One region of the Bacillus paramycoides genome, then DNA from elsewhere that is predicted to be linked to it. Evidence: riboswitches for the same ligand, from Rfam matches in the RefSeq annotation. Region 1 holds a riboswitch; each other region holds the start of a gene.

Region 1 (6,328 bases):
GTAACAGAGTCAATATGAGTTTTCGTACTGAACTACTTCGCCAACGAGCTGAGCACCATGCTTAGTCAGTCTCGATACCATTTCGTCAATGTCTTCCACGGTGAACATGACACGCAAATAACCGAGGGCATTTACAGGAGCTGTCCGATGATCTGCTATAGTAGGTGGTGTGAGAAATCGCGAAAGTTCAATTCGGCTATGGCCACCTGGCGTCACCATCATAGCAATCTCCACGCGCTGAGAACCGAGACTGGTTACGCGACCAGCCCATTCACCTTCGACAGTAGCTCGCCCTTCGAGTTTTAATCCAATCTCTTCGAAGAAAGAGATTGCGTTATCAAGAGATTCTACAACGATGCTGACATTGTCCATTCTTAGTAATCTGTTGTTTGCCATAGTCTTAATCTCCTTATATGCAGAATTTTATTATTTAATTCTCCTCATAATTATACTGGAATTCCTACTAAACAAAAAACAGCTTGTCACAGTGTAGGAAAGTGTGACAAGCTGTTTTCGGGCATAGTATATAACATCTTGTGAACGAACAACACGTCGTAAACCCTCTACTATTGAAATATGCGCGAACTTTTTTTCGTGAATGCTATCATTTTAAGAATTTGATAATGTAATTGCTATTCGCTAATATAACTTCGACTTCTCCGCAAAATATTCGTACCCTATTTTTATTAATATAGGAAACAAATAGATTCATCTAATTTGTTTTAAGTTTTACTAGTGGAAATTAACTCATCTGCACTAAAGGCTCAATTTTCACCATAAATGATTGATGTAGCGCCTCGACACCTGTTACTAAATGAAGGCGGTCAATAACGACAGACACTTTAATTTCTGATGTACTTACCATTTTAATATGAATATTTTCTTCTTTTAAAGTAGTGAACATATTCGCAGCAACACCTGGATTAGAGACCATACCAGATCCTACAATTGATACTTTTGCTAAATGATTTTCATATTCTACAGATTCATAGTGAAGTGTTTCTTGATTTTGTTCTAATACCTCTAATGTTTCTCTTAAATCATTAGAATGGATGGAGAAGGAGAGGTGAACAGTTCCTTCATTTGTAATACTTTGGATGATGATATCTACATTAATATGTGCCGCTGCTAATGTAGAGAAAACTGTTGAAAGTGCACCTTGTTCTAATCCTTTCATTGTGACGCGTGTAATATTATCTTCAAATGCAATACCTTTAACGATTGATTGTTGTTCCATGTTACATTCTCCTTTTACAATTGTTCCATTGTCTTGTTCCATACTTGAGCGAACTTCTAACATGACATTGTGATTTTTAGCAAACTCAACAGCACGCGGGTGTAATACACCAGCACCGAGGTTTGCAAGTTCTAACATTTCGTCATAAGAAATTTCATCTAATTTATAAGCATCTTTTACAACTCGTGGATCTGTCGTATATACGCCGGTCACATCTGTGTAAATATCACATTTTTTTGCTTTCAGTGCAGCAGCTAATGCAACAGCAGTTGTATCAGAACCACCCCGTCCAAGTGTTGTAATTTCATGATTTTCATTCATTCCTTGGAATCCAGCTACAATAACAATCGTACCTTCAGTAAGATAAGATTGAATTCGATCTGTATGAATGTCAGTAATCCGTGCACTACTATGTACAGATTCTGTCGTAATACCAGCCTGCCATCCTGTTAATGAAATCGCGTTATAACCTTTTGCTTGTAGTGCCATCGTTAATAAGGAAATAGTCACTTGCTCTCCTGTCGATAGAAGCATATCCATTTCGCGTTTACTCGGATTTTCTGAAATCGCGTTAGCAAGTGCGACAAGTTCATCTGTACTCTTTCCCATTGCTGAAACGACAGAGACGATACTATGTCCTCGTTCATATTCTTCAATAATTAAATTTGCTACATGTTGAATGCGCTCGACGCTTCCAACAGAAGTGCCACCAAATTTTTGTACAATCGTTTCCATTACGAATTCCTTCTTTCATCCATTTTTAAGAATAGATTAGGACATATATAAATCCCAATATTCCTGTAGTTACCAGAGAAAAGCAAAAAACACCATCTCAAATAAGTGAGGATGGTGCTGTTACAGGAAAAGGGAAACAGAAAACGGAGCTAATAAAAAAACCGCCAAAAAAGGAATACCATAAAAATGATATCTCTTTTTTGTAGATAGCTCTTCATACGTACACGTCTGTACATATGACAGTTCTGTTTCTATTCGAAAACAGCCCCAATCGATAAATGCAGAGAAAATTATCGATTTCGGCAACACTTCCTTTCATCTAATTTCATAGACATCTCTGTGTCTCCATTAGAATACTCATAAGTATTGCAACCTCTATCTCACGTTTTAGGCGAGAGTGTTTGATTTATGAAGTTGTTGGTAACATTTGTTTTATAATAATTTAAATTTTTTGGGGAAGCAAGTGTTTTATATAAATTTTAAAAATTCTTTCTTTTTATGAAAAAGTTTGTGAAAAATGTAGCAAATTAAATTCATTGCATGTACATTAAACTTATAGTGCATTGGAGGTGGAAGAATGAAGGGGAAAAAGCCTATTTATGTTTCGGCAGAAATGAACACAACAATGGAGAAATTATGGGAATACACGCAAGAACCACATATACATACAGAATGGGATGCTCGCTTTACTGAAATTTCATATTTAGAGAAAAAAGAAGGAGAACCACAGAAGTTTTTATATAAAACAAAAATCGGATTTGGACTTGAAATAGCTGGAGAAGGTGAATCGATAGGTGAGATAAGAAAAGAAACAGGAGAACGTATTTCTTCTTTAAAATTTTGGACGGATAATCAATTATCTCTTATTCAAACAGGTCGTGGTTATTGGAAGTATACCCCTCGTAAAGAACACATTCATTTTGAGACGCAATATGATTATGATACGAGGTTTGGTCGTATAGGGAAAGTAATAGATTTCTATATGTTTCGGCCGTTATTAGGATGGGCAACTGCTTGGAGCTTTGATGCATTAAAATTATGGTTAGAGAAGGGACTTCACCCTAGGTTACTAATTAGAAGAACAATGACATATTGGCTCGTATGTTTTTTATTTGCCTTTGTATGGATGTATCAAGGGGTAGTGCCAAAATTAGTGTTTATTCATTCAGAAGAAGTAAAAATGCTATCGGTGATGATTGGTTCAACGGAACATAGTATTTTTGTACTTAAAATAATTGGATTACTAGAAATTTTTTTTGGTGTCCTATGGCTGTTGCCATTTCCAAAACGAAAAGTATTTATCGTACATATTTTTATGTTAATAGCCTTAACGATAGCGGCAGGGCTTACGAATATTGCAAGTTTTACAGAGCCGTTTAATCCAATTACATTAAACGTTCTACTAATGGGGTTATCAATTGTCGGTTATATAAATGGCACGAACTTGCCAAGCTCAAAAAATTGTAAGAGGAAGAGAAAGGGATAATGTATGGCTAATATGTATGAAAGACTATTAGGGGATTCTTATAAAAAGCTTCATCCAAAATTACAGAAACGCTATGAGATTACGGAAGAAAATAGTTTTACTGGAGAAGGAAAGATGGATGAAATTTACGGAGGTTCTTTTTTCGTAAAATTCATATTAAAAATTGCATCAAAGTTCCGTATGTTTTTCTCTGAGCGGGGGAAGGAAGTGCCATTTACAATACATAATACCGCTGAGCGAGATGAACATGGAAATGAACTAGTACGGTGGAATCGTACTTTTTATTTTCATAATAAGAAAAGATATTTTAACGCCGTTATGCAGTTGGATGAAGAGCATAATGAAATTGTAGATTGTTTTGGTGAACCACACATACTTGTTTCTACATTGAATTTTCATATTGATGAGGTGGGGGCAATGCATATTTCTTCAAAGAAACAATGGTTTTACATGTTTGGAAGAAAAGTTCCATTACCTAGATTCTTATACGGGGAGGCCAACATTGTAGAAAGTTATGATGAAACACGACAATGCTTTCGAATTCATGTACAAGTACGCAATCCGTTAATCGGTTCATTATTTTCATATAAGGGAACATTTGTGGAGAGGAAATAAATGATATGAAAAATATAATAGTTGGGCTTGCTTGTTATATTGTTTTTCTAATATGTGAGTGGACAAATGTAAACCCAGTTGAAGCAATTATTTTATTGTCTATTTTGTTATTTATACCGATGTCATTTTGTATTCTTGATAAGAAGACAAGAAATGGATCATATGTATCCTTTTATAAACTAGTATCGCTTTTATATCCAATCGCAGCAATTGGTGCAATGTTAGCTTTCGTAACAAATCACTATTTCTTTGCATTACTTTGGTTTGTATATACAGGAATCGTTGCGTTATTCGGTGTAAGTAGAGTGCTAGAAAGAGGATGGAAACCGTTAGAAGAAACGGCTATCGATAGTGCGTTTATGTATTTGTTTTTAGGTGGATTCTGGTTTTTTGCTTCTGTAGTAAAGATTTCGATAATGCAGTTTACTGCTGACATTGTTTTACTTACAGCTGCACACTTTCATTATTCGGCATTTCTATTGCCATTATCAGCTGGTTTAATAGGGCGTAAGAGAGAAAAGAGCAGTAAAGTATATGATGCGATTATGTTTATCATCGTTATTTCACCTATGACAGTTGCGATAGGGATTACATACTCAAGGGTATTTGAATTTTTTGCAGTGTGCCTATATTTAGGTGCGATTTATGGTTATAGCATTTACGTTTGGAAAGCGAAATTTAATGCTATCAGCACAAAAATCCTCCTAGTCATATCGTCTAGTACACTCATGGTAACAATTATGTTCTCACTCATATATTCGTATGGGAATTTGAAACATGTAATGACGATTACAATTGCTCAAATGGTTTGGATTCACGGTGTTGTTAATGGAATTGGAGTAGCGTTGCCGGCATTTGTCGGCTGGATGATTGAAAAGAGTGTTCCGAACTATAAATATTACGGGAAACCAATGAGCAGATTAAGAGGAAAGGCGACAGTTGGTGAAGCATTTTTACATAACAGAAATGTAATAGATAGTAAGGCATACAACGGTTTAGTTGATAAAATGAATGATTTTCATAGTGAGACATTTGACAGGGCCAAGATTCCTGTAAGTATTATTCGTTTTTATGAAAATACAACAGAGTATGAATTACAATCGCATATTAAATGGACTCGCTGGTTCCGCCCATTTGCATTTTGTTATGAGAAAATGAGTAAGCGTGTAGGACAAATACATTTAGGAATGGGCGGCAAGTGGGAAACGATGCATGGCTCTATTATTGGGATAATAGATGAGAAGGATGGAAGAGAGAATGTAAGGGCTTGGCTAAGAAAAAATGAAGCAGGGAAGTCTATTTTTTCAGCCTTGTATTCAATGCATACATATAAGAACGATACATATATGAATATCGCATTGCCTTTACCATATTCGAATATGACGGGAATTTTGAAATTACGCAATGATAATAATAATTTAATTATTACTAGTAAGCTGAGAGGAAATGGTAAGGGAGATGAGGGGATCTATTTACATACTCGTTTCTTTACAATCCGTTTACCGTTAGCAGAGACGTTTATTATTAAAGAGGGCACAAATCAAATGTTAGAAGCTAACCATAAAATGTGGATATTTGGAGTTAAGTTTTTAGAAATTGATTATGAGATTAAGAAAATAGGGGAGAAGTAAGAAAAGCTTGGAGAGATCCCAAGCTTTTTTTACGTATGCGTAATTGTCATAGCAACTTGTTTATCTAAGTCTCGGTCCCAAACACGTTGAATTTCAAACGTACCTTTTTCAAAAAATAATGGAAATCTTTCTTTAAACCAATCTTGCATAGGAAGATTTAATGCTGTATCGATTGGTACCCATAATAATTCGCCCTCAGGAGGATTCATAAGAAGTTCACCATCAAATGAGTCTGTCCAATAATTAAATACCATATATCGAACATTTTCTTTCGGATTTACGTATTCATCTAATCCCTTAAAAGTTAAATTTGAAACAAGTAATCCAGTTTCTTCTTTTACTTCTCGTTTAGCAGCGTGAACGATACTTTCTGGGAAATCTACTTTTCCGCCAGGAGCGATGTAACCAGGGAAGCCTAGATGATCGGGGCGCTGTATTAGCAATACTTCGTTATTCCGCTGAATCATACACATCGTGTAAATACGGTGTTCTATATCTTTCCAATTGTTGCTCATTCGAATCTCTCCCCTTATAAAACCTTATAGTTTTTAACTATAGTTATATATGACAAAAAATACAATAATAATACAAAATTATACAAATTACAATTGGCTATTATTAATT
Region 2 (6,328 bases), 1.2 Mb from region 1:
AATTCTTCTTTTGCTTCTAAGATAGTAAGTCCATTTTCCTGTAGTTCATTACACGCCGCTTCAAGCGACCAACTTGCAAATTCACTATTTAGTGGTGTGCCAAACTGCTCATTAAGTTCAGCGCAATCGAGACCACCAACTTGTTGTGTAAGGAACATTCCATTAGGAGAAAGAATTCTGTTTACCTCAGAGGCAGCATATGATTCATGTTGATTTATGATTAAATTAAATTGACCATCTTGAAATGGTAAAGCAGTATCATTAATCACTTCGACGACTGTAACTCCTAAAGGCTCTAATTTCTTCCGAGCAATTGGCAAGTTTGGAGCATAACCCTCAGTCGCATAAATAGTTGGCGGGAATGGTTGTAACATAGATAAAAACTCTCCGCCGCCAGTACCCATATCGAGCATTGATTCTGCACGCTGCATAAGCTGGAAAGCAGTACTGCCGTATGACCATGATAAAGGCTCGCTCTTCATTCGGCCAGTTTCTGAAATGAAAGAAAAATCCCAGCCACTAAAGTTTGTATTTGCACTCTCTAATAAAGTTAAAAATAATGGATCACGTTTCATAATTGTATCCTCCTATTTTGTAAGTAAATGATATGATGAGAAAAGAAAAAAGGAGGACCTCTTATTAAAGGGGAACGGTTTTACGTTTCATGTTCGAATAGATTCATATACATTCGCTCCTTGTGAGAATGGTTATTTATATATTCGGGATAACCGAGTGGAAATCCTTTGAAGTTAGTAGGGAAGGTAGTTGTTTAATGGAAAACTGGATAGAGTTTACGGACAAAGAGAATGATCAAATTTGGGACAAGATATATAGTGAACTTGATTTTTCACCAAGTGTTTCTATATTTCCATCATTTATGGTGCCAAGTCCTTTTGTTAAATATGATATTTCTCATTACTTTGGGGAGTCGATAAACGATTTGGAAAGTAAAGCGTTACAAGCTTTTCAAGAAATTACAGCATCGAATGAATATATCATGGCACTGGATTGGCAACATGAGTGTTATTGGACGAATCCACATGTAGAGTTTGAAAGAGATGAGTGGATGATACCCGTATTTCCGAATGGAGATTACTACTTCTTTATTCAAAAAGACTTTAAGTGGGGCTATTTAGGCCACCCTTGGGAGGAGAGTATAACGATATTTGGAAAAGAACTTATAGAAAGCTTTGAACGAAATAAGCCGGAAATGTTTCAAAGTATTTTAAGGCAGGGATAATGTTTGAAAGAGAAAACCGCTTATACTTCATTCTTGAAGCATAAGCGGTTTTCTTTAAAATACTTAAAAAGAAAAATCTTTTGGCAAAGTACCACTTTTTATCACTGTTCTTAACCCGTGTTTTATAATCCAAGGGTTAATAGGATGCTGTTTATTACGTAATTGTTGTAACCATTGAAAAACGAGTTCTTTATCTTCTTTCGTAATATCGTTAATATGATTGGCTACTGATTTTTGGACATATTTAGAAGGGTCATTCATTAATGGTTCAAGAAGCTGTAAATTGTTCTTAAAGTCACCTTTTAGAGCTCCTATTTTTTTAGCCCAAGGAAGTCTGGGCCTTGTACCTTCTGAGACCAATCTCCTAATGTGGCTGTTTTCGTCATGAATCCACTGTTGTAATATGTGTAGTGTGTCTTCATGGTATGTTTTAAGAAAAGGCCGAATGGCATATTCAGCAGTATTCCTTTTTGTTATTTCATACATAGCGTTAAATGAGGATTCAAAATCGTTAAGCCCATATTTTTCAACGTATTTTGCAATAGGCATGTACATATATCCGTTTGTAAATGTACCTACTTCTGTTGTGTTTTCTGGTCCCAATGTTTTCAGTAAAATATGTATTGCTGCATTAAAATCTTTTTGTAATGCAGTATGTAATTCATCTGCTATTACTTCTATACGCTGCTTTAACTCTAAATTTTCAACTTTACATGTTATGGAAGATACAAAGGTGCTTTTAGAGAAAGAAGGATCGTGTTTACAAATAGAATCAGCTATACTTTCTGCTAATTCTTCATTAAATAAAAATTTTAACGGAACATATTTACCCATGTTTTCACCTCAATGATCAGCTAAAACAATTTTTATTTTTTAATCGACAACCCATAAACCAAAGTCTCACTCGGAGTCGTAATACTAAAACCAGTCGTCTTATAATCAAGTTTCACCGTATCGCCAGTGTAGTCTTTCGTAAATGAATCCATTTGTACGGTAAAATTAGCATCTTCATATACAACGTCATCTGCATTATATGTATCCAAAATTAAATCAACATCAACGAAAATACTACAAGAATTTGTCATTGTTCCTCTAATGCGAATGATCTTTTTGTCTTCACGTTCTAATCTATGTATAGCTGCTTTTGCTTCATCAGTAATGCGAATGTTCATCGTATCCCAACCTTTATGTATATTTCCTTTATTATTGCAAAAACAGGAGAAATAGGGAAGGGAGAAGCATTGGAATAAAAAACGAGCAAACAATTTGTTTGCTCGCTCTACTTTATTTCAATTCACATTTATCAAGTGGAATCACTTTCGTTTTCTTCGTAAATTTATATCCTAACCATAGTACTAAGAAGAGTGGTAAACCGATGTAAGAAACGAGTACGCCGTTCCAGTCGATTGATTCACCCATAAATGCGCCGTAGTTTTGTCCTAAAATTACGATGACGCAAAGTGTAAATGCGAAGATTGGACCAAATGGGAACCATTTTGCTCTATATGGTAAGTCTTTTAAATCTTTGCCTTGTGCGATATATGCTTTACGGAAACGGTAATGACTAATTGCGATTCCAACCCATGCTATAAAGCCAGACATTCCAGATGCGTTTAATAACCAAATGTATACAACACCGTCACCGAATAAAGAAGCAATGAAAGCGATACTACCGACAATTGACGTTACGATTAACGCGTTAACAGGTACACCGCGGCTATCTAATTTGCCTAAGAATTTTGGTGCTTTACCTTGGCGAGCTAAATCCCAAAGCATACGAGTTGATGCATACATACCAGAGTTACCAGCAGATAGTACTGCCGTTAAAATAACAGCGTTCATAACAGAAGCAGCAAAGGCAACGCCCGCTTTTTCAAAAATAAGTGTAAATGGACTTACTGTAACATCGCTTGCAGCAAGGCTTTCAGTCGTATAAGGAATTAATAAACCGATAACGAGAATCGCAAGGATATAGAATAAAAGAATACGCCAAAAGATGGAACGAATTGCTTTTGGAATATTACGCTCTGGATCAGAAGTTTCACCAGCAGCAACTCCTAACAATTCAGTACCTTGGAAGGAGAAACCAGCTGCCATAAACACACCGATAATTGCCATGATGCCGCCGTTAAATGGAGCATCTGCAACAGTGAAGTTTTTGAAGCCAACAGTTTCACCGCCCATAATTCCAAAAATCATCATGAAGCCGATAATTAAAAAGATAATAATAGTAACGACTTTAATAAGTGCGAACCAATATTCAGATTCACCAAACCCTTTAACAGATAAATAGTTTAAAAGGAAAATAATAGCTAAACATAATCCACTCCAAATAAGAGAAGGGGTATCTGGGAACCAAAATTTCATAATTAATGTTACAGCTGCGAGTTCTGCAGCAATTGTAATGGCCCAGTTATACCAATAGTTCCAGCCAAGTGCAAAGCCAAGGGATGGATCAACAAATTTTGTTGCGTATGTGCTAAAAGATCCGGTAACAGGCATGTAAGCTGCGAGTTCAGCTAAGCTTGTCATTAAAAAGTAAACCATAATCCCAATTGCGGCGTATGCAATTAATGCGCCACCAGGCCCAGCTGAATGGATGACACCACCGCTGGCAAGAAATAATCCGGTACCAATTGTACCGCCGAGAGAAATCATCGTAAGGTGCCTAGATTTTAGACCGCGTCTTAATTCACCTTTTTCTTTTGTAGTTTGCGTTTTAGAGGTAGCTTGATTCGTTGCGCTATTCATGTTCAACACTCCTTTTCTTGTAAGATAGGAAGGAGCGGGGGAGAAAAATACAAAAAACCGCCAAAGGAATTTGGCGGAACGTTTCACAAATAACCACCCCATCATACCCTTCCGTTAAGATAGCACCCCACGTTTACACGGTAATTTTGTAAACGTGACAGTTCTGTTCCTTTCGGTGACAGCCCCAGCTCATATTTCCAGAGAAGAAATATAAACTTCGGCAACTTTTCCTTTCAAACGGAGTCTTAGACATTCTCTGTATCTCGTCCGTTTTACTCTTAAAAGTCGCAACCTCTACCTCATCGGATTGATGAGGATTTATATATTGCTAAGATTTTTAATATATGGCAATTGTAATGAGTTTCTGAATATATTGCAAGATATTTTGTAGGAAAAAATCAAAAAAGATCGGTTATTGTATAGGAAACGCTTGCAAAACTCCACCCGAACCTACTATTATGTAACAATAAGCAAAGAAAAAATTGTTATACAAATGTTTCGCAAAAAATATTGAAAAACCCTTCAAAAATTAAAAGAAAATTCAGAAAATATAATTCGACATTTATAATAAGGTCATATTTTTTGATATAATTAGAGAAACGTTGAATCAAAAAAGGGGAAATCAATATGAAATTAGAAACAGAAAGGCTCTATATAGTGCCGTGTACAGAAGAGAGTATTCACGTTGCTTACGAGCAAGGATATAATAGTGGCTCACATATTGTAGGGCATGTAGAAAATGTAAAACAAAATAAGGATTTATTACCTTGGGGCGCGTGGTATGTCATTCGAAAAGAAGATGATATCGTTCTAGGAGATATAGGGTTTAAAGGGAAACCAAATGAGGAACATATAGTAGAAGTTGGTTACGGATTTATTGAGAAATATTGGAATAAAGGGTATGCGACAGAAGCTGTACGGGAACTAATAGATTGGGCTTTTCAGACAGGAGAGGTAGAAATGATTATTGCGGAGACACTTCTTGAAAATGAAAGCTCGATTCGTGTATTAGAGAAATTACATATGAAGAGAACTGGCACTACAGAAACGATGATGAATTGGAAAATAGAAAAATAAAAAATACCGCTCGAAGTATATCGGGCGGTATTTTTTATCGTTATGGTAGCATTTGTTTTTGATCATTCGGATATCCCGCTGTCGGTGCGTTAGAACGATTGGAATGATTGCGAACAGCAATGAAAATAGAAATAATAACGACAAGACCAATTGCCACGTAAGAAAGTGAAATAATAGTTGGATCCACTTTAAATGTAGTAAGCAGTGTACGAATGTTTGTGAAGATTATAAGGCCACCAACTAATACGCCAAGTAAATGAGAAGGAACGATGCGCACTAGCCATGCAGCAATTGGAGCTGCGACAATACCACCAAGCATTAACGCAAATACCCAAACCCAGCTTACTTGTTCCCAGCCAAGTGAGATGAAGAAGCCAATTGTTGCAGCTAATGAAACAGGAAATTCACTCGTATCTACAGATCCAATAACTTTTCTCGCTTCATTTCCTCTTGCTAGAAGAACAGGTGTCGTAATCGGTCCCCAGCCACCGCCACCAGTTGAATCAACGAATCCAGCGAATAAGCCAAGCGGCACAAGTTGTTTAGCTGACATACGTTTATTTGAAGTAACAATCTGTTTTTGAATAATGAATCGTAATAAAATATAAACTCCTAAAGTAAATAAAAATAAGGAAATGTACGGTTTAATGATATCGCCAGGTAAATTACTTAAAAAACATGCCCCAACAAATGCACCAATTGCTCCTGGTAATGTAAGCCTGGAAACGGTGTATTTATCAACGTTCCCAAATTTGAGGTGAGATGCACCAGAAGCGGCGGTTGTAACAACTTCAGCTAAATGAACAGATGCGGAAGCTACAGCCGGTGCGATACCAAACATTAGTAAAAGTGAGGTAGAAGTTACCCCGTACGCCATTCCAAGCGCTCCATCGATTAATTGAGCGAAAAATCCAATAATAGCAAAGACAATTAATTTCTGCATAAAAAATCCCCCTGTAATAGTAAATGAAAAAGGCACTTTTCCCGTGTGAGAAAAGTGCCTTTGGTTTTTCCAATCAGCAATATTGAAATTTGTTTCATTATAATACATATTAATCGTATAAATCAACTAGGTTTTAAAGTTTTTTGAATTGAACGAAATAAAAATAAAATATACAATAAAAGGATGGAGAGAAAGGGGAGAAAGACATGTTACGATTTGATCATCTCGTACACGCAGTACATGGTACACCGGAGGAAGCAGCAAAACAAATGCAGGCGCATGGATTCCATACTGCAATAGGTGGAGAGCATACTACT
Region 3 (6,328 bases), 850 kb from region 1:
GTATTATCATTTTTGTATGTGAAAATCATAAAACATCGGTTGTGCCGGTGATTCTTATTTAAGGAAGGAAAATAAAAAAGGCAAGGAGGTATTTTATTTTCTCCTTGCCTTTTAAGATAATTCTTTTCGTTAAAACGAGGAAACGCGTTGCTTCGTTTTTGGTACAATAATAAATTTGATCCAGAGTAACCCGACAGTCATAATGATAAGGCTATGTAAAAATTGAACTGTAGCAATGAGTATAACAATTGAAAATACAATGAGTTGAATGCTTAGCAATATAAAGATTAATTGAAGAAATTGATTCATTCGTTTCTCAGTATCAATTGGATATAATGCTACAATAATATTTCCCGAAAAATATTTCCACAGAGAACGGAGCTGCATAGAAATCATATATAGGACGATATATGCGATAGCGCCTTTTGCGTATATGTTTGGTATAAAATATAAGGCGAAGGCACCAATTAATCCTAAGCGGATATATATACCGAAATAATCATTCCCACGTAAAAATGCGAGTGTATGTAAATAGAAGAAAGTTGCTTGCTTTTTATGTAATAAAGGTTCAATCCAATTTGTAAGCCATTTTCGTTTACTTACTTGCTTATTCAGTTGCGGAACATCGGTGAAAATGCTAGCAAATTGATAAAAACGAACGTTCATTTTTTCTTCTTGTTCAATTATGTAATCCCACGGAATTCGTTTTGTAGGTTGCTTTTTCGTATATAGAAGCAGGAAAGCAAGTAGTAAGAGCAATCCGCCTAATATGAGAACATGTGCCGAGTAAAACAACATGTAAATAATGAGTGCGTTACAAGTAATACGAATAATGAACCATATGCTTTTTTCATGATTATCACGCCACATCCAATGTATGTATATGTTCCAAGCTTTCGTAATCATTAAAACGATAAAGATTGTACATAAGAAAGGTACTGTTACTTGTAATGATTGCATGGCAAGTGGAACGAGAATAAGGAACATGAACAATAATGGGAAAAGCTGCATGATGTAATTATATAGAAGAGATTTTTTAAAATAAGATGTTAGTTTCTCTTCTAATGCGAGTAAATAGACAGCATCAGGTTTTTGAATGAATGTACGGATCGGGCATCTCGTTATAATGAATGTAAGTACAATCGTGATAAGTAGTAAAGATATTCCTTTGGAAGGAGATGCTTTTAAAAACTGAGCATAGTAGTATGCGCCAACGCATGAAATAAAGATAAAGCTATATAGTAAACCGTTAATCATACGTGCAAAGTATGTAATGATATTTTGCATATGTTGTTGGAAGCGACTGCTCCATAGCGATTCGATTGACATGTTTTTCACCTCTTTGTTCTATTATATATGTTTTACAAAAGAAAAAACGAGCAAATTGCGTTATGCAACTTGCCCGTCTTTCTTTTCGTTATTTTTTTTCTGATCACGATTCATTAATGGATAGAAGGCAAAGCCGATTACGAATAAACCAATTCCGAGAAGGAATGTTTTTATATCGGCTGCGCCCGTTTTAATAACCCATAGTGCGTAGCAAAGTGCGATCACTGCGACTATACCATCTGTAATTCTTGCCCGCATTTCATTTTTATACGTTTCACCAGTAGCGACTAGTTTTAACTGGAAGATTGGTGAAACGAGATATGGAATGAGGTAGGCCAATGTTGATACGGTAATAACAAATGTATAAGCTTCCGCAATTGTTCCTGATAATGTTGAGAATAAGAACACTTGCGACATAATGTTTGTTAATCGTAATGAATAAATTGGACTTCCTTTTTTATTTGTTTTCGTGAAGAAGGAAGGGAAGAAACCTTCTTTTGCTGCTTGATATGGTACTTCTGAGCTTAATAAAATCCAGCCTAAGATGGAACCGAATAGGGAAGTAAGAGCAAGTAATGCCATCAGTTTCCCGCCGCCATGCCCCATTGCAGCATTTAGTGCATCTGCTAATGGACGTTCAGAAGCTTGTAATATATCAACATGAAGTACACCCATTGTTAAAATTGTAATTCCTAAGTAAATCGCAACGGTAATAAGTAAGCCTGCAACTGTTGCACGTTTTACCGTTTTTGGAGAAACAGCACGGTTTGATAGAAGAACCGCTGATTCAATTCCGATAAATGCCCAAAGCGTTGTAAGAGCAGCTAAGTTCACTTGTGAAAGTAGGCCGTGTGATACACCTGATTTATCGATCATCGGTGTGTACCATTGTCCAAACTTAGAAGCTTCGAATGCAAATAACGTAACGACGATGAATAAAAGGAATCCAGTTACTTTCGTTGTTGTTGCTAAGAAGTTTAGCTTTCCAGCTCCGCTTACACCGTTCGTTAATATAATATGAGTTCCCCAAAGTAAGATGGAACAAATCGTAAATGTAATTAGTTTTCCGACTTCTACGTTAAAAGAACCGATTGAAAATAGTAGTCGTGTATCTTTCATAATTGGGAAGAAGAGTGATAAATATCCCGCAAATGATGTAATGATGGCAACGTTACTTGCCCAGTTTGCAACCCAATATCCCCATACCATACTGAAACCAGCCATTTTTTTCTTTTTTGGTGATGAGAATAAAGCATATGCATGACTTTGTGGTCCTGTCGTTAAATCAGGACGACGAATTGCTAAATTACCGAAAACAAGAGCTAGCATTAAAACACCAAACCCTGTTGTTAACCAAGCTAAAGTGACACCGAGAGGGCTTGCTGTTTGTGCCAACGTACTTGGCACCATGAAAATACCAGCGCCAACCATGTTACCGACAACGAAAGCTGTGAGTACCCAAAAGCCCCATTTTTTTTGTTGCATAGAAAATACCTCCAAAGTTAGTATAACCAAATCAAGCGAGGAGATATGTATGTCTTCCTGAGTCAGGAAGAGAAGTTCCAAACAAAACAAAAAAAGCACGTAATTTGCCGCTACATGCTTTCTATCTTATAAGAAACCCACGACATACCTCTCGATAGCTCTCCACAAACGAAACGTTTCGTTTGTGACAGTTCTGCACTTATTAAATGCAGACCCAGCAAGCGTGCATGGTGGACACGGGCTTACTTCGGCAATCATTCCTTTCTCATTCCTTCATCAATGCCACTACATCTCCTGAAATGATACTCTTAATGATTGCAACCTCTACCTCACCGAGATACGAATGAGGATTTAAATATTAAATTAACGTCTTTAAGAGTAACAAATGAATTTTTATACGTCAATGGATATAGTAATAATCAGATTATAGAGAAGAGTTTGTGATTAAAAAGGAGTTAGGAAGGGCTGTAGCGTTTATTCGTTGTGCAGAAGAAATAGCGACAGAGTGAAGCACAAATGATTTTGTCTGAAAATTTTAATCCGAAGCATCAATTTTTTAAACAGGCTTTGTTTCACAAGAATGAAAGGAGAGGTTTGATTATGGAATTATCAAGATCTCAATTATTTGCTTTAGAGTACATTTCAAAATATGCAGAGAACGAAAAACGTGAGGCTAAAGCAACAATTAACCATATACTGAACATGTCTAATATTACAGATGAAATGTTTGAAGAAGCTGTCGTTCATTTAAAATCAAACGCGAGGATTGCTTTACACTTTCATCCAGACAGATTAGATTCGAATATGAAAAATATTGCTGAAGCACTGTTTGAGCAAGGCATATATAAAAGTCAGTTTGAAACATTGCTATCTAATGGGAGTGTATCTGCTTATCCGGGTGGTGAGCGTGACCTTTGGGAAAAGAGAATATTTGGAGGTGCATATCAATTGGAAGGGGTAACGAATAATGAACGGCCTAAATATGGAGCACTAAATGTAATGTTACATCCAGATGGGCCTGCCCCGCGTTTTGGATCATGTTATTTTCTCTTATCTCCAAAAGTTTCTTATCGCTCTACATATACGTATTTAGATTCACATCAAGATCCAAAAGAAAAGGGTACTTATGAAGAGTTTGATATGATTTTAGCTGCTCTTTTGGAAGAGACATTCGTAAGAGATTTTGCAATTGGTGAAGGGAATTTGACTCCAACAAGACTCATTCATCATTTACTGGCTAACTTGGAAAGGCCGTTTATAGATTTCGTAAACAAAGAGTCAGCTCGTAATCTTAATCATTATATTGAAGCACAGATTCATGGAGATATTTCTCTTAAAGAAGATGTGGAAGCACTTGTTGTAGATCCTTCATTTAAGGGTACGAATGTAGGTAGAACTTTAGAAGAAATTTGTCTGAAGTATTCTATTGATTTGTATTGGCACATGGGTTTTGTACTTCCGGTGGATGAAGTTCCGATAGATTTTAGAGGTTCAAAAATGCCATCTCTGGCAAGACGCATTGCACGAAATAATTGTATCGATGCACATATAATTGGCTCTGCTGTAGTGGATTTGAAAAGGAATCCACTATCCTGGAGTGATCGCGGAACGTATGAAGAAGTGCTTCAGGAATTAAAATTATTATGGCATGTTTTAGTTCGATTTGGAAAACCAAACCAGAATTTGAAATAAACACGCTATTGTCTTGGGAAGCATGTATATAAAGTGAAACTTTAATCAGTGGGGGGATTCTTCATCCCCACTGATTATCAGCCCTCACCAATCGGACTTTAATGGGCAGCCCGACCCCCACTTAAATTCTTTGCTTTCGCTGAATTTTGAGGTGGGGGTCTTACTGCCCATTAAAGTGGGATAAAAAGAAGCTGATCTAAAACTAGATCAGCTTCTACATATAAGATTAAACTAAGTTTAATACGGTTACTTTTTCACGTGTCATAGACTCAAGGCTCTTACGAATACCTTGTGCGCCCATACCTGAACCTTTTACACCGATGAATGGGAAGTGGTCAGGGCCGCGCTCTGTGCGTCCGTTAATTTGAACAGAACCAGTTTCGATTTTGTTAGCAATTGCAAATGCTTTGTTAATGTCTTTTGTGAAGACACTTGCTTGTAAGCCGAACTCTGATTTGTTAGCAATTTCAATTGCTTGCTCATCTGAAGAAACGCGGATGATTGGAAGGATTGGACCGAATGGCTCTTCCCAAGCAACTTTCATTTCTTCTGTTACGTGGTCGATTAATGTTGGGTAAATTAAGTTACGCTCACGTTTGTTACCGATAACGATCGTAGCACCTTTTTCAACAGCGTCGTCAACTAAACCTTGAACGAAGTCAGCAGACTTGTCGTCGATTAATGGAACGATTGTGCTGTCTTGCTCTGGAGATCCAACTGATAGTTCCGCTACTTGCGCTTTTAATAAGTCAACAAGCTCGTCTGCTACGTTTTCGTGTACAAGTACACGTTTAATAGCTGTACAACGTTGACCAGAGTAAGAGAATGCACCGCTTACGATATGGTTTGCAGCATCTTGTAAGTCAGCATCTTCACGAACGATACCAGGGTCTTTACCACCAAGTTCTAATACAAGTGGAATCATTGAAGCTTTTTTCGCTAAATGTTTACCTGTGTTTGTACCACCTGTGAACGATACCATATTGATACCTTCATGTTCTACTAAGTAGTCACCAATTACAGAACCGCGTCCTGTCGCTACGTTTACAAGTCCTTTTGGAAGGCCAGCTTTATGAAGTGCTTCAACCATTTTAATACCACTAATTGCGCCTTGAGTTGCTGGTTTGAAAATAACAGCGTTACCCATAATTAATGCTGGTGCAAGTTTTGCAGCAGATAAGTTTACTGGGTAATTAAACGGTGCGATTGCTAATACAACACCAAGTGGTGCGCGTTGGATGATCGCAAGTTTAGATTTTGTACCGCCCGGGAAGCTATCGCCCATCATGCTTTCTCCGTGCATATGTAAAGCTTCTTCGATCGTGTAACGAATGAAGTCAGCTGTACGAACAACTTCTTTCTTCGCATCTTTATATCCTTTACCGACTTCTTTCATAATGATATCGGCAATTTCATCTTGCATATTTACAAGCTCATCAGCCCATTTATATAAATATTTTGCGCGATCTTGTAGAGAAGCTTCTGCCCATGATTTTTGAGCTTCTTTTGCAGATGCAATTGCTTCATCTACTTCTCCGCGAGTAATTGCTTGTACTTGTCCAATTACTTCGTGTAAGTATGGAGATGGAATTTCGATTGTTTCTCCTGAAGAGCTTTCTCTCCATTCTCCATTTAAATAAAATTTGTACGTATTGCTAGTTGTCATGATTAGTCCTCCTAAAATAGCAACTTGTAAGAGTGAGTATAAGGTGATTGTAGGGTGTTTGATAACATTTTTCAAATGAAATGTTTGTGAAAACGATTTCTTATTCTTTTTTTATTTTGTATGCCCTTTCTTACAGAACATTCCCTTATTTCAAAA

What was found. Region 1 has a riboswitch for lysine ahead of AAG068_RS08845 (aspartate kinase). Riboswitches for the same ligand answer to the same signal wherever they lie in the genome.
Region 2: it holds a riboswitch for lysine, as region 1 does, so the genes downstream of both, AAG068_RS14980 (amino acid permease) here and AAG068_RS08845 (aspartate kinase) in region 1, are expected to answer to the same signal.
Region 3: it holds a riboswitch for lysine, as region 1 does, so the genes downstream of both, AAG068_RS04415 (amino acid permease) here and AAG068_RS08845 (aspartate kinase) in region 1, are expected to answer to the same signal.

Annotation. Positions count from the first base shown of each region.
Region 1 is NZ_CP152427.1:1,695,946-1,702,273, forward strand. Features, by position in the region: partial or broken gene AAG068_RS08840 (VOC family protein) at 1-396, opposite strand, end outside; gene AAG068_RS08845 (aspartate kinase) at 743-1,972, opposite strand; lysine riboswitch at 2,172-2,358, opposite strand; gene AAG068_RS08850 (DoxX-like family protein) at 2,550-3,458, shown strand; gene AAG068_RS08855 (DUF4166 domain-containing protein) at 3,462-4,073, shown strand; gene AAG068_RS08860 (YndJ family protein) at 4,079-5,704, shown strand; gene AAG068_RS08865 (8-oxo-dGTP diphosphatase) at 5,734-6,219, opposite strand.
Region 2 is NZ_CP152427.1:2,885,468-2,891,795, reverse strand. Features, by position in the region: gene AAG068_RS15000 (class I SAM-dependent methyltransferase) at 1-575, opposite strand, end outside; gene AAG068_RS14995 (DUF2716 domain-containing protein) at 773-1,240, shown strand; gene AAG068_RS14990 (DNA alkylation repair protein) at 1,304-2,074, opposite strand; gene AAG068_RS14985 (iron-sulfur cluster biosynthesis family protein) at 2,107-2,412, opposite strand; gene AAG068_RS14980 (amino acid permease) at 2,525-3,991, opposite strand; lysine riboswitch at 4,104-4,296, opposite strand; gene AAG068_RS14975 (GNAT family N-acetyltransferase) at 4,619-5,068, shown strand; gene AAG068_RS14970 (sulfite exporter TauE/SafE family protein) at 5,109-6,011, opposite strand; gene AAG068_RS14965 (VOC family protein) at 6,218-6,328, shown strand, end outside.
Region 3 is NZ_CP152427.1:848,399-854,726, forward strand. Features, by position in the region: gene AAG068_RS04410 (ABC transporter permease) at 130-1,329, opposite strand; gene AAG068_RS04415 (amino acid permease) at 1,390-2,814, opposite strand; lysine riboswitch at 2,962-3,149, opposite strand; gene AAG068_RS04420 (DUF3626 domain-containing protein) at 3,415-4,506, shown strand; gene gapN (NADP-dependent glyceraldehyde-3-phosphate dehydrogenase) at 4,733-6,172, opposite strand.